2 regions of the Mesorhizobium sp. B263B2A genome follow, and region 2 is predicted to be linked to the other one. Evidence: predicted binding sites of a transcription regulator. Region 2 holds the regulator's gene; the other holds the start of a gene.
The links. Region 2 encodes HrcA, which represses chaperone genes, less so after heat shock. Its sites were predicted from a motif close to GTTAGCACTCNCNNNNNGNGAGTGCTAAC; they were not measured.
Positions count from the first base shown of each region.

Region 1: a site for HrcA is predicted at 4,422-4,450, ahead of groES (co-chaperone GroES). Genes of this name have one in related genera too.

Region 1 is NZ_JAIUIU010000015.1:18,145-24,165, forward strand. Features, by position in the region: gene LB568_RS21865 (OsmC family protein) at 1-393, opposite strand, end outside; gene LB568_RS21870 (zinc-dependent alcohol dehydrogenase family protein) at 432-1,442, opposite strand; gene LB568_RS21875 (TetR/AcrR family transcriptional regulator) at 1,539-2,147, shown strand; gene groL (chaperonin GroEL) at 2,318-3,973, opposite strand; gene groES (co-chaperone GroES) at 4,036-4,332, opposite strand; gene LB568_RS21890 (class I SAM-dependent methyltransferase) at 4,609-5,403, opposite strand; gene LB568_RS21895 (hypothetical protein) at 5,475-6,021, shown strand, end outside.
Region 2 is NZ_JAIUIU010000001.1:45,588-51,608, forward strand. Features, by position in the region: gene LB568_RS00225 (LysE family translocator) at 1-264, opposite strand, end outside; gene LB568_RS00230 (PQQ-dependent sugar dehydrogenase) at 413-1,765, opposite strand; gene LB568_RS00235 (hypothetical protein) at 1,891-2,088, opposite strand; gene hrcA (heat-inducible transcriptional repressor HrcA) at 2,158-3,240, opposite strand; gene rph (ribonuclease PH) at 3,439-4,155, shown strand; gene LB568_RS00250 (VOC family protein) at 4,360-4,770, shown strand; gene rdgB (RdgB/HAM1 family non-canonical purine NTP pyrophosphatase) at 4,770-5,447, shown strand; gene hemW (radical SAM family heme chaperone HemW) at 5,444-6,021, shown strand, end outside.

The DNA.
Region 1 (6,021 bases), on a different contig from region 2:
ACCTGCCAGCGCCCGGGAGACCAGGCAGCCTGCCTTGGCCGACTGCGCCAGCCTCTCGAAATCGTCGGCGCCCAGCCCGGCGACACTTGCCCCAGTCTCTAGTTCGATATGAGTGATCGTCGGTCCGGCCGCGGTCGCCCCGAGATGCACCTTGGCTGTCGTGTGGACAGTTTGGGGCGTATGGCCCTCGCTGCCGAGGACGGCGCTCAGCGCCATCGAGAAGCAGCCGGCATGCGCCGCGGCGATCAGCTCCTCCGGGTTGGTGCCTGGACCGTTCTCGAAACGCGACGGAAAGGAATAGGCGCCTTCGAAGACACCGCTGCCGAGCCGCAACCGGCCCGTACCTTCCTTCAGCGTGCCTTGCCATTTGGCCGAAGCTTCACGAATTGTCATTGGTCTGCTCTCCCTTGTTTGATTGCGAGAAGTTGGGATCAGGCGCCGTCGATGGTGACCTTCCCAAAGACGTCGCCTTGCTGGAAATAACGGTACGCGTCGCCGGCCTCGGCAAAGGCAAAGCTCTTGTCGATGACCGGCCGCAACCCGTGCTGCGAGACCGCGCGCAGCATGGCCTCGAGGTTGGTCCGGCTGCCGACGAAGAGGCGGCTGATGGTTGCGAGGCTGCGCTGGTAGAGGGCCGCGGGCATTTCGATCGATCTGCCTCGTGCATCCTGCAGCGTCAGCAGCACGATGTGCCCGTAGAGTGTGCTTGCGATCAGCGATTGCGCGAATGTCGCCGGGCCGCCGGTTTCAACGACAAGGTCGATGCCGCCGGTCTGGTCTCGGACCGTCGCACCCCATTCGGCCATCTCCGATGTCGAGATCACAAGATCGGCGCCCAGCGCCCGCAGCCTGTCGGCCTTCGCGCCGCGCGAGGTGACAGCCGCGACGCGGCAGCCGAGCAGCTTGGCGAACTGCAGCGCAAACAGCGAGACGCCACCGGAGCCGATGACCAGAACCCACTGGCCAGGCTTCGGCATCCCGGCGCCCGTCACTGCATTCCAGGCGGTGACGCCGGCGCAGGTCAGGGTCGCCGCTTCGTGCCAGTCGAGATGATCGGGCAGGCGTACGGCCCATTGTTCGTCGAGGACGGCATATTCGGCCAGCATACCGTCAAGCGTGCAGCCGAGCTGGTCGATGAGACCGGCGTTTATGCGGCCGTCGATCCAGCGTGCGAAATAGCTGCCGGTGACGCGGTCGCCGACGGCGAAGCGAGTGACTTCATTGCCGATGGCGACAATTTCACCGGCGCCATCGCTCAGAGGCACGATGCCCCGGCGCGGCGTCAGCGGATAGGTGCCGTTGAGGATCATCGTGTCGCGCCGGTTAAGCGAGGCGGCGCGAACGCGCACCATGATTTCATGAGGTCCTGGCTCCGGCCGAGGCTCGTCGCGCATCACCAGGCTTTCGATTCCCGCGGATCCTTCAAGGCGATAGCTTTGCATGTCGGTCTCGAATATATAGACTGATCTACATATTATGTAGACCGATTGTCATATTCGATGCAAGGCCTATAATGATCGCTGCTGACAGAGGTTGACATGGCGAACGATACACGGGCCCGCATACTCGAAACGACTGGACTGCTGCTCAGGCAGCGCGGCTATCACGGCACTTCGCTCAACGACATATTGAGCGCCAGCGGCGCGCCGCGCGGCTCGCTCTACTTCCATTTTCCCGGCGGCAAGGACCAACTCGTGATCGAGGTGACGCGCGATAGCGTTGCCGACGTCACCGAGAGGCTTGGCGCGGCTTTGGCCGCCGAACGCGACCCCGCGGTCGCCGTCCACCACATCTATCAGTCGGTCGGACACATGCTCGAAGAGAATGAGTTCTCACTCGGCTGCCCGATCGCGCCGGTCGTGCTGGACTCGCCAAGCGACGTGCCCGAGCTTGCCGAACTGTGCCGCTCGGCCTTCGAGCAGTGGATAGGCTTGCTGCGAGATGCCTTCGTCAGGGCAGGGGTGCCCGAGCGTCGCGCGCATGCCTTGGCGCTGCTGGTCGAATCATCTCTGGAAGGGCTGATGGTGATCGCGCGCGCCACCCGCGACCGCGCCCCGCTGCAGGCGGTCGCCGACGAGGTCGCGGCACTGATTGAAGGCGCCGTGCTGGCTGGGGGAGCACGGCAACGCGCGGATACAGCCGTCTGACGCCGATCGAAGGGTGGCGATCAGGAGCATGCAAACAAAAAGGGCGGCATCGCTGCCGCCCTTTCCGTATCTGAAGGCTGATGGAAGCGTGGATTAGAAATCCATACCACCACTCAAGCCCGCTTGCGGGCTTGAGCAATGTGAGTTCATGGGCGTGCTTTATGGATTTCTTAGAAATCCATGCCACCCATACCGCCCATGCCGCCGCCCATGCCGCCAGGCATGCCGCCGCCGCCAGCCGACTCCTTCTTCGGAGCCTCCGCGATCATGGCTTCGGTGGTGACGAGCAGGCCGGCGACCGAGGCCGCGTCCTGGAGGGCGGTGCGCACGACCTTGACCGGGTCGACGATGCCCATGGCGATCATGTCGCCATATTCGCCCGACTGGGCGTTGTAGCCGAAGGTCGCGCCCTTGTTCTCAAGGATCTTGCCGGCAACGATCGAAGCTTCCGCACCGGCGTTGGCCGCGATCTGGCGGGCCGGAGCCTGCAGCGCACGACGCACGATGTTGATGCCGGCGGCCTGGTCGGCATTGACGCCGGTGGCCTTGATGTTGGCCGAAGCGCGCAGGAGAGCGACGCCGCCGCCCGCAACGATGCCTTCTTCCACGGCCGCGCGGGTCGCGTTGAGGGCGTCATCGACGCGGTCCTTCTTTTCCTTGACTTCGACTTCCGTCGCACCGCCGACGCGGATCACGGCAACGCCGCCGGCGAGCTTCGCCAGACGTTCCTGCAGCTTCTCCTTGTCGTAGTCCGAAGTGGTCTCTTCGATCTGCTGCTTGATCTGGGCAACGCGGCCCTGGATCTCGGCCTTCTTGCCGGCGCCGTCGACGATGGTGGTGTTCTCCTTGGAGATCGACACCTTCTTGGCGCGGCCGAGCATGTTGAGGCCGACGTTCTCGAGCTTGATGCCGAGGTCTTCCGAGATGACCTGGCCACCGGTGAGGATGGCGATGTCTTCCAGCATGGCCTTGCGGCGATCGCCGAAGCCCGGAGCCTTGACGGCGGCGATCTTCAGGCCGCCACGCAGCTTGTTGACGACCAGCGTGGCCAGGGCCTCGCCTTCGACGTCTTCCGAGATGATGAGCAGCGGCTTGGAGGTCTGCACGACGGCTTCGAGAACCGGCAGCATGGCCTGCAGGTTGGAGAGCTTCTTCTCGTGGAGGAGGATGTAGACGTCCTCGAGCTCGGCAACCATCTTGTCGGCATTGGTGACGAAGTAGGGCGACAGGTAGCCGCGGTCGAACTGCATGCCTTCGACGACTTCGAGCTCGGTCTCGGCGGTCTTGGCTTCTTCAACCGTGATGACGCCTTCGTTGCCGACCTTCTGCATCGCTTCCGCGATCATCTTGCCGACCGACTCGTCGCCATTGGCCGAGATCGTGCCGACCTGGGCAACTTCCTCGGAGGTCTTGATCTTCTTGGCAGCCTTGCCAAGCGCCGCGACGACTTCGGTCACGGCCAGATCGATGCCGCGCTTCAGGTCCATCGGGTTCATGCCGGCGGCAACGGCCTTGTGGCCTTCCTGGACGATCGACTGCGCCAGGACGGTCGCGGTCGTGGTGCCGTCGCCGGCGATGTCGTTGGTCTTCGAAGCGACTTCGCGGACCATCTGCGCGCCCATGTTCTCGAACTTGTCTTCAAGTTCGATTTCCTTGGCGACAGTGACGCCGTCCTTGGTGATGCGCGGGGCGCCGAACGACTTGTCGATCACGACGTTGCGACCCTTGGGGCCGAGCGTGACCTTCACCGCGTCGGCGAGGATGTTGACGCCGCGCAGCATGCGCTCGCGGGCATCACGGGAGAATTTTACGTCTTTGGCAGCCATTTTTTAGCTCCTGGCAGGGGCTTGGGGTAAGCCCGGAATTCAGTTGACGGTGAGGCCGATAATCAGCCGATGATGCCCATGATGTCGGATTCCTTCATGATCAGAAGGTCTTCGCCATTGAGCTTGACTTCGGTGCCCGACCACTTGCCGAACAGGATACGGTCGCCAGCCTTGACGTCCAGCGGGACCAGCTTGCCAGCTTCGTCGCGAGCGCCGGAGCCGACGGCGATGATCTCGCCTTCCTGCGGCTTTTCCTTTGCCGTATCCGGGATGATGATCCCGCCAGCGGTCTTGGATTCGGATTCGACCCGGCGAACGACCACGCGGTCATGAAGCGGGCGGAACTTCGACTTTGCCATTTTTTCTTCCTCGATGAGAACGGTGAGAAACAGTTCCTCCATCCGGCGAAGCCGGACAACAACAAAGCCCGGCGGCGCCGGGCCCTGTAGTTAGCACTCACCAAAGGCGAGTGCTAACGTGGCGCTGAAATAGGCCGCTGGCTTTTGAGAGTCAAGGTGCGCGAAGGCCGCGATGCGAGCGAAATTTTCCTCATGCTGCCGCACGGTTTTAGAAAACCTGGGTTGCGCCTGCCCCGGCTTGTGCGCCGTCCTGCTGTCTTCATTGTCATGGCGCGTTCAGTGTCTTGGCGCCCGCAGCACCAACAGCGGGCATCGCTCGGCAAGCCCATAGCTCCCGGTCAAGGCGATGCGAACATCACCAAAATACGCTTCCGCCTCGCTCACCAATGCAGTCGCCGGTGCGAAGGTGTAGATGGCCGGCGAGTTCCGATAGACATCGATGGTGCCGATGGTGGGCAGATCCCAGCCTGTGCGAGCCGAAAGCTCGTTGCGGTCAGGAAACAGTGCGTCGAACCTTTCCGCGATCGTCCTGACCGGAATGGCATGGTCGGGCGCATCACCCGTCGCGGTCATTGCGACGCGCCATTTGAGTTCGTGGAAGGTCGAGACACCGGCCGAAAGTGCAAGCGCCCGCACCGCCGCCGGATCGTCCGGTGTTTCGGGACCGGCAAAGAGGCGCAGTCCCGCTCGGCCGTCGGTGCGCAGTACCCCGGCGATCGCCGCAAACAGCGCCCGGCGCGCGGTTGAAAGGCCGAGCGCCGACAGGCAGCCGTCGCCGATCACCGCATCGACGCTTGCTTTCGACACCGGCAAGTCGAGCCAGTCGCCGTTGATTGCCTTCCTCAACGCGGTGTCGCCTGGCCAGATACCGGCGATCATGTCGGACGATTCATCGACGGCCGTCATCGTCGTCCCGAGCCCGGCGAGCTCCGGCGTCACGCCGAGCAGAATGACGTGCGCCTTCGAAAGGTCGAGCTCACGCTCATAGGCCTCAACCGCTTCCGCTGGCGGCCGCAACGGTGGTCCGAGCAACTGCCAGTGCCTTCGAATGGCATTCCAATGGTCGGTCATCCGCAGCCCCCAAGCCGGCATTGTATTGGCAGCTATAATAGAGGACGCTAGAGAGACCAAGCGGGGGGCGCATGACACGCATCGCGGTTATTACGCATGAGTTCGACAGGTTCGAACGCCGGCGCGGGCCGCTGTTTCGCCGCGGAAACTCCTATATGCTTTTCGGTTTGCTGGAGGAACTGAAGCGACGCGGGCATTCCGTCCGCATAATCCCTGGAACGTCGGCAAAGCCGGAGGCCGATATAGCGGTGCTGCACGTCGATGCGACCGTGACGCCACCCGAATATGTCGAATACGCACGCGCTTTTCCCTTCTGCCTGAACATCGGGGCCGCCGACATCTCCAAGCGACGCGTCAGTGGCGCGGTGATCGGCAAGGATGACGACTGGCTAGGGCCGGTCATCGTCAAGAGCAATCTCAACAATCTCGGGATGCGGGAGCAGGCGCTCAACCGGCGATCGCTGCGTGCCGGAAAGCCGAAGCCGTTTCCCGGCGTCGAGCCTATCGAGGGTTATCGCGTCTATACATCCCTTTCGGAGGTCGCGCCGGCGGTCTTCGACCGCAGCGATCTCGTCGTCGAAAAATTCATTCCCGAGCCGGAACCGGACGGCTTTGGAG
Region 2 (6,021 bases):
CCAGCCGAGAAATGCCAGATACGCGACGCCGGCCCATTTGATCGCCAGGAACACCATGCCGAAAGTCTGCGCGACGAAGGCGAGGCCGAGCACCACGGCGGTCAGGTAGGTGAGGTCGCCGAGCATCAGGCCAAAGGACATGGCCAGCGATGAGCGGAAGCCGGAGCCGAGCGCCCGCGCGACAAGCGCGGTGACGCCGGGACCTGGAATGGCAGCGGCTATGCCAAGGGCGGCACTGTAGGCGAGAAAGCCGGTGAGGGTCATGGCTGGTGGTCCCAGATTGGCCTGCCTTGTCGCATGGAACGGACCAGAATTGAATTCTCTGGGGACGGAATCCATTGCACCAGACATCCGAGATACGTCGCGCTGGCCCGCTCATCCGGGTGACGGGGCCTGCGCCGGCGCTGCAGGATCAGGAACGGCCGTCGCCATAGGTCACGCGCCAGATGGTGCCGTTGCCGTCTTCGGTCACGATCAGCGCGCCATCCTTGGCCACCGTCACGCCGACCGGCCGGCCCCATACCTCGCCGTTGGAGACGACGAAGCCGGTCATGAAATCCTCGTATTCACCGGTCGGCTTGCCATCCCTGAACAGCAGGCGCACGACCTTGTAGCCGGTCCGGTTGCCACGGTTCCACGAACCGTGGAGGGCGACGAAGGCATCGCCGCGGTATTCCCTGGGAAATCCCGCGTTCGCGGGCAGGTCCTTGCCGTCGTAGAAGGCGATGTTGAGCGGCGCCGAATGCGCCTGCATCAGCACATCGGGAATATCGACCTTGCCGGCAAGGTCGGGGCGCTCGCCCTTGTGGCGGGGGTCTTCGTTGTTGCCGATATAGTACCAGGGCCAGCCGTAGAAGGCGCCTTCCCTGACCGATGTGGCGTATTCGGCTGGCGTGTTGTCGCCCAGCGCATCGCGCTCGTTGACGACGCACCACAGCGCGCCGGTCGCCGGCTGGACGGTCATGCCCGAGCAGTTGCGCAGGCCGGTGGCGACGGTGCGGCCGTTCTTGCCGTCGGGGTCGAAGGCCTGCACGTCGGCGCGTCCCTCTTCGGAGCCCCAGGCGGCGCCGAGCGGCTTTGACTTGACCCATGCCTCGAGCCCGCCCCTCGGCCTCTTGCCCATGTCCCCGGCGGCGTTCGAGCCCGAGCCGACCGAGAGATAGAGCGTCTTGCCGTCAGGCGAAAAGGCGATGTCGCGCGTCCAGTGATGGTTCGATGGAATGTCGTCGACGATGGTTTCCGGGTCGGCGGATGCCTTGAGATCGCCATTGCGGTAGGCAAAGCGCACGATGCTGTCGCTGTTGGCGACATAGACCCATTGCGGATCGCTGCCCGGCGGATAGAAGGCAATGCCGTAGGGCTGGTTGAGATCGCCGGCGAAGATGCTTTTCTCGGCGGGTTTGGCGCTGCCCTCGGTCAAACGATAGACGCGGATCTGGTTGGCTTCGCTGTCGGCGACGAACAGGTCGCCATTGGGGGCTGTGCGCACCACGCGCGGATTGTCGATGCCCGACGCGATCAGCTCGGCTGAAAAGCCTTCCGGCAGTTGCGGTTTGGCGTCCGCCGGCCTTTCGGCAAGGCCAGCGCTGTTCGAGGCCGACTTGGCGACATTGGGCTTCGGCAGGTCTTCCGGCTTGATCAGGCGGCGCACCCCGGGCTTGTCGGCGCGCCAGTCGCCAAAGGCGGCCGGACCCCTCAGCACCGGCTGGTCGGCCTGCTGGGCGAATGCCGCGGTCGTGAGGAGTAGTGCGGAAAGGCCGGCCATTCGGATTCCAGCCATTCGGGTCCCAGCCATTCGGGTCCCAGCTATTCGGGCCATTGTCTTCCTCCACCTGGTCGCGAAGGAAACCAACGGCCGGTTTGTCCCTGGGTTCCGTCTTGCTTCCGGGTTCAGGTCCCGGCGGCGTAAAAATCGTCGTCGAGGCGCTTTTCCAAGGCGACGAGATCCGCCGGCAGCGGCAAGCCCATGGCGCGCATTTCGCGCAGCTTCTCGCGCAGCTGTTCCTGGATTTCGTGCTGGTCTTCCGGCTGGTTGACCATTTCCTCCAGCAGCAGGCTGATCCGGGCCTTGAACTCTTCGAGCGCCATTCTTTTTCTCCTTGGCGGCCAGGAAGCGCAGGAAGTCGCCGCTCGCAGGCCGGCTGAATATCAATACACCTAGCGCAGCATGCGCGATATCAGCTGCGCCGTGTAATCCACCATCGGCACGATGCGCGCGTAATTCAGCCGGGTCGGGCCGATGACGCCGAGCGCGCCGACGACGCGGGCATCCTTGTCGCGATAGGGCGCGACCACCAGCGACGAGCCCGACAGCGAGAACAGCTTGTTTTCGGAGCCGATGAAGATGCGCACGCCTGATCCCTGCTCGGCCAGATCAAGCAGCTGGATCAGCCCGTCCTGCGTCTCCATGTCCTCGAACAGGTGCCGCAGCAGTTCGATGTCCGCCTGCGCGGTGACGTTTTCGAGCAGATTGGCCCGGCCGCGCACGATGAGCCGCGCCGGCAGGCCGCTTTCGGCGCCCGCCCATACCGCCAGCCCCTTCTCGACGAGATCCTGCGACAGCGTGTCCAGCGCTGCCCTTGTCTCTTCCTTGATGCGGGCGATCTCGGTCCGCGCCTCGGCCAGCGTGCGGCCTCGAATATGCGCGTTGAGGAAATTCGAGGCCTCGTGCAGCTGCGAGACGGTGATGCCGGCGGGCAGCTCGACGACGCGGTTTTCGACGTCGCCATTCTGCGACACCAGCACGGCAAGTGCCTTGGTCGGCTCCAGCTGGATGAATTCGATGTGCTTCAGCGCCACCTCGTTCTTGGCGGCCAGCACCAGGCCGGCGCCGCGAGACATGCCCGACAGCATCTGGCTGGCCTCGGTCAGCATATGCTCCAGCGTCGCGCCCGAGCCCGAGGCCCGCACCTGTGCTTCGATGGTGCGGCGCTCCTCGTCGGAGAGATCGCCAAGTTCCATGAAGGCATCGACGAAGAAACGCAGGCCCGCCTGCGTCGGCAGCCGGCCGGCCGAGATATGCGGCGCATAGATCAGCCCGAGATGTTCCAGGTCGCTCATCACATTGCGGATGGTGGCCGGCGACAGTGAGGAGGGCAGGATGCGCGACAGGCTGCGCGAGCCCACGGGCTCGCCATCCCTGAGATAGGAATCGACGATGCGCCGGAAGATGTCGCGTGAGCGCATGTCGAGTGATTGAAGTGCAAGCGACTGCGAACCGGGATCGATTGCCTTGGTCATACGGCCAAAAACCTCCTTGTTCAGGATATAGACTTCGGCACGGTGGGCGCAACCCGGTGTCTGCATCAGATCGCCCGGCGTCTGTGTCAGATTGCTCGGTGCCGCGTTTGCGCTCAGCCGGCCATTTTCCTTTGCGCCCTAAGCTTGGTGAGGCTACAAGCCGGCCAAGATTCCGAAAATGACAAGAAAGAAGCCTGAATGCGCCCCTCCAAACGCCAATTCGACGAAATGCGTGCCATCTCCTTCGAGCGCGGCGTCTCCAAGCACGCCGAAGGCTCGTGCCTGGTGAAGTTCGGCGACACCCACGTCCTGTGCACGGCGAGCCTCGAGGAGAAGGTGCCGGGCTGGATGCGCAATTCCGGCAAGGGCTGGGTGACGGCCGAATATGGCATGCTGCCGCGCTCGACTGGCGAGCGCATGCGCCGCGAGGCATCCGCCGGCAAGCAGGGCGGCCGCACGCTGGAAATCCAGCGCCTCATCGGCCGTTCTCTGCGCGCCGTGGTCGACTTGCAGGCGCTGGGCGAACAGCAGATTACCGTCGACTGCGACGTCATCCAGGCCGATGGCGGCACCCGTACCGCCTCGATCACCGGCGGCTGGGTGGCGCTGTACGACTGCCTGCGCTGGATGGAAGCGCGGCAGATGACCAGCGTTTCCAAGGTGCTGAAGGACCATGTCGCGGCGATTTCCTGCGGTATCCATGACGGCCAGCCGGTCATCGACCTCGATTACATCGAGGATTCCTCGGCCGGCACCGACGCCAATTTCGTCATGACCGGCAAGGGCGGCATCGTCGAGATCCAGGGAACCGCCGAGGGCGAGCCGTTCTCCGAAGGGCAGTTCGCGGACTTGATGGGCCTGGCCAAGAAAGGCATCCAGCGCCTGGTGAGTTTGCAGCAGATGGCGGTGGCTTAGGGTCAAATGGCGGTGGCTTAGGTTTTAAATGTCGAGCTTGAACACCCCCCTCTGGCCTGCCGGCCATCTCCCCCGCAAGGGGGGAGATCGGCTGTGGTCGCGGATTTCGCCAACCACCGACGGTGCAAATTATGAACCGGCTTTGACGCTGCCAATCTCCCCCCTTGCGGGGGAGATGCCCGGCAGGGCAGAGGGGGGTGCCTCGTGACTCCCTCTGCCATTCTTGAGTCAGCGCTCTACGTCACAGACTTGCACGCAGCCGAACAATTCTATCGCGACACCCTCGGCCTTCACCTCCTCGGCAAGGTCGAAGGCCGCCACCTGTTCTTCCGTTGCGGACCCGGTGTGCTGCTCATCTTCAACGCCGAGGCAACCAAGATCCCACCCGCGCCCGATGCCAAGCTGAAAGTGCCGCCGCATGGCACGGTCGGCGAAGGCCATCTCTGCTTTGCGGCGACCGCCGTGGAAATCGCGGCCTGGAAGGCCCATCTCAAGACGAAGAACGTCGCCATCGAAAGCGAATTCGAATGGCCGCAAGGCGGCCGTTCGATCTATATACGCGACCCCTCGGGCAATTCGATCGAGTTTGCCGAGCCAAGAATCTGGGGCCTTTGATGCATTCGCCAACTGTTCACTCACTTGACGGCAAGAAGATCGTCGTTGCCAGCCACAATGCCGGCAAGCTGCGCGAGTTCGCCGACCTGATGCGGCCGTTCGGCTTCGAGGCGAAGTCGGCCAAGGACTATGGCCTGCCGGAACCCGACGAAACCGGCACCACTTTCGAGGAAAACGCCTACATCAAGGCGCTGGCCGCCGCAAAGGCGACCGGCCTGCCGGCGCTGTCGGACGATTCCGGCCTGTGCGTCGACGCGCTCGACGGCGCGCCCGGCGTCTACACCGCCAACTGGGCTGAAACCCCCGACGGCGGCAGGGATTTCGCCATGGCCATGCAGCGCACCGAAGTGGCGTTGCAGGAAGTGGGAGCCGCTTTGCCGGAGCAGCGCAAGGGCCGCTTTGTCGCCGTCATCTGCCTCGCCTTCCCCGACGGCGAGGCCGAATATTATCGCGGCGAGGCCGAAGGCACGCTGGTCTGGCCGCCGCGCGGCGAGCTCGGCTTCGGCTACGACCCGGTGTTTCTGCCGGATGGGTTCGACAAGACCTTCGGCGAGATGAGCGCCGCGGAAAAGCATGGCTGGAAGCCTGGCCAGGCGACCGCGCTGTCGCACCGCGCCCGTGCCTTCCAGAAATTCGCCCAGGCACGATTGGATCTGGCGAGATTGGGCGAGGCATGAGCATGCTGCTCGACCGGGCCCCCGGCTTCGGCGTCTACATTCATTGGCCGTTCTGCGCGGCCAAATGCCCTTATTGCGACTTCAACAGCCATGTTCGCCACCAGCCGGTCGACCAGGAGCGCTTTGCCGCCGCCTTCGAGGCGGAACTGGCGACGATGCGCCAGCGCACCGGCCCGCGTGAGGTGACAAGCATCTTTTTCGGCGGCGGCACGCCCTCGTTGATGAAGCCGGAAACCGTGGCCAGGGTTCTGGACGCCGTGGCCAGGAACTGGACCGTGCCTGACGGCATCGAGGTGACGCTGGAGGCCAATCCGTCCTCGGTCGAGGCCGAACGGTTTCGCGGCTACCGGACGGCCGGCGTCAACCGCGTCTCGCTCGGCGTGCAGGCGCTGAACGACAAGGATTTGCGCCTCCTCGGACGCCTGCACAATGTCGAGGAAGCCTTGCACGCCATCGGGCTGGCGCGGGAAATATTCCCAAGGCTCTCCTTCGATCTCATTTACGCCCGGCCCGGCCAGACGCCGGAGGCCTGGGCATCCGAGCTCGAACAGGCGATCGGCCATGCTGCCGACCA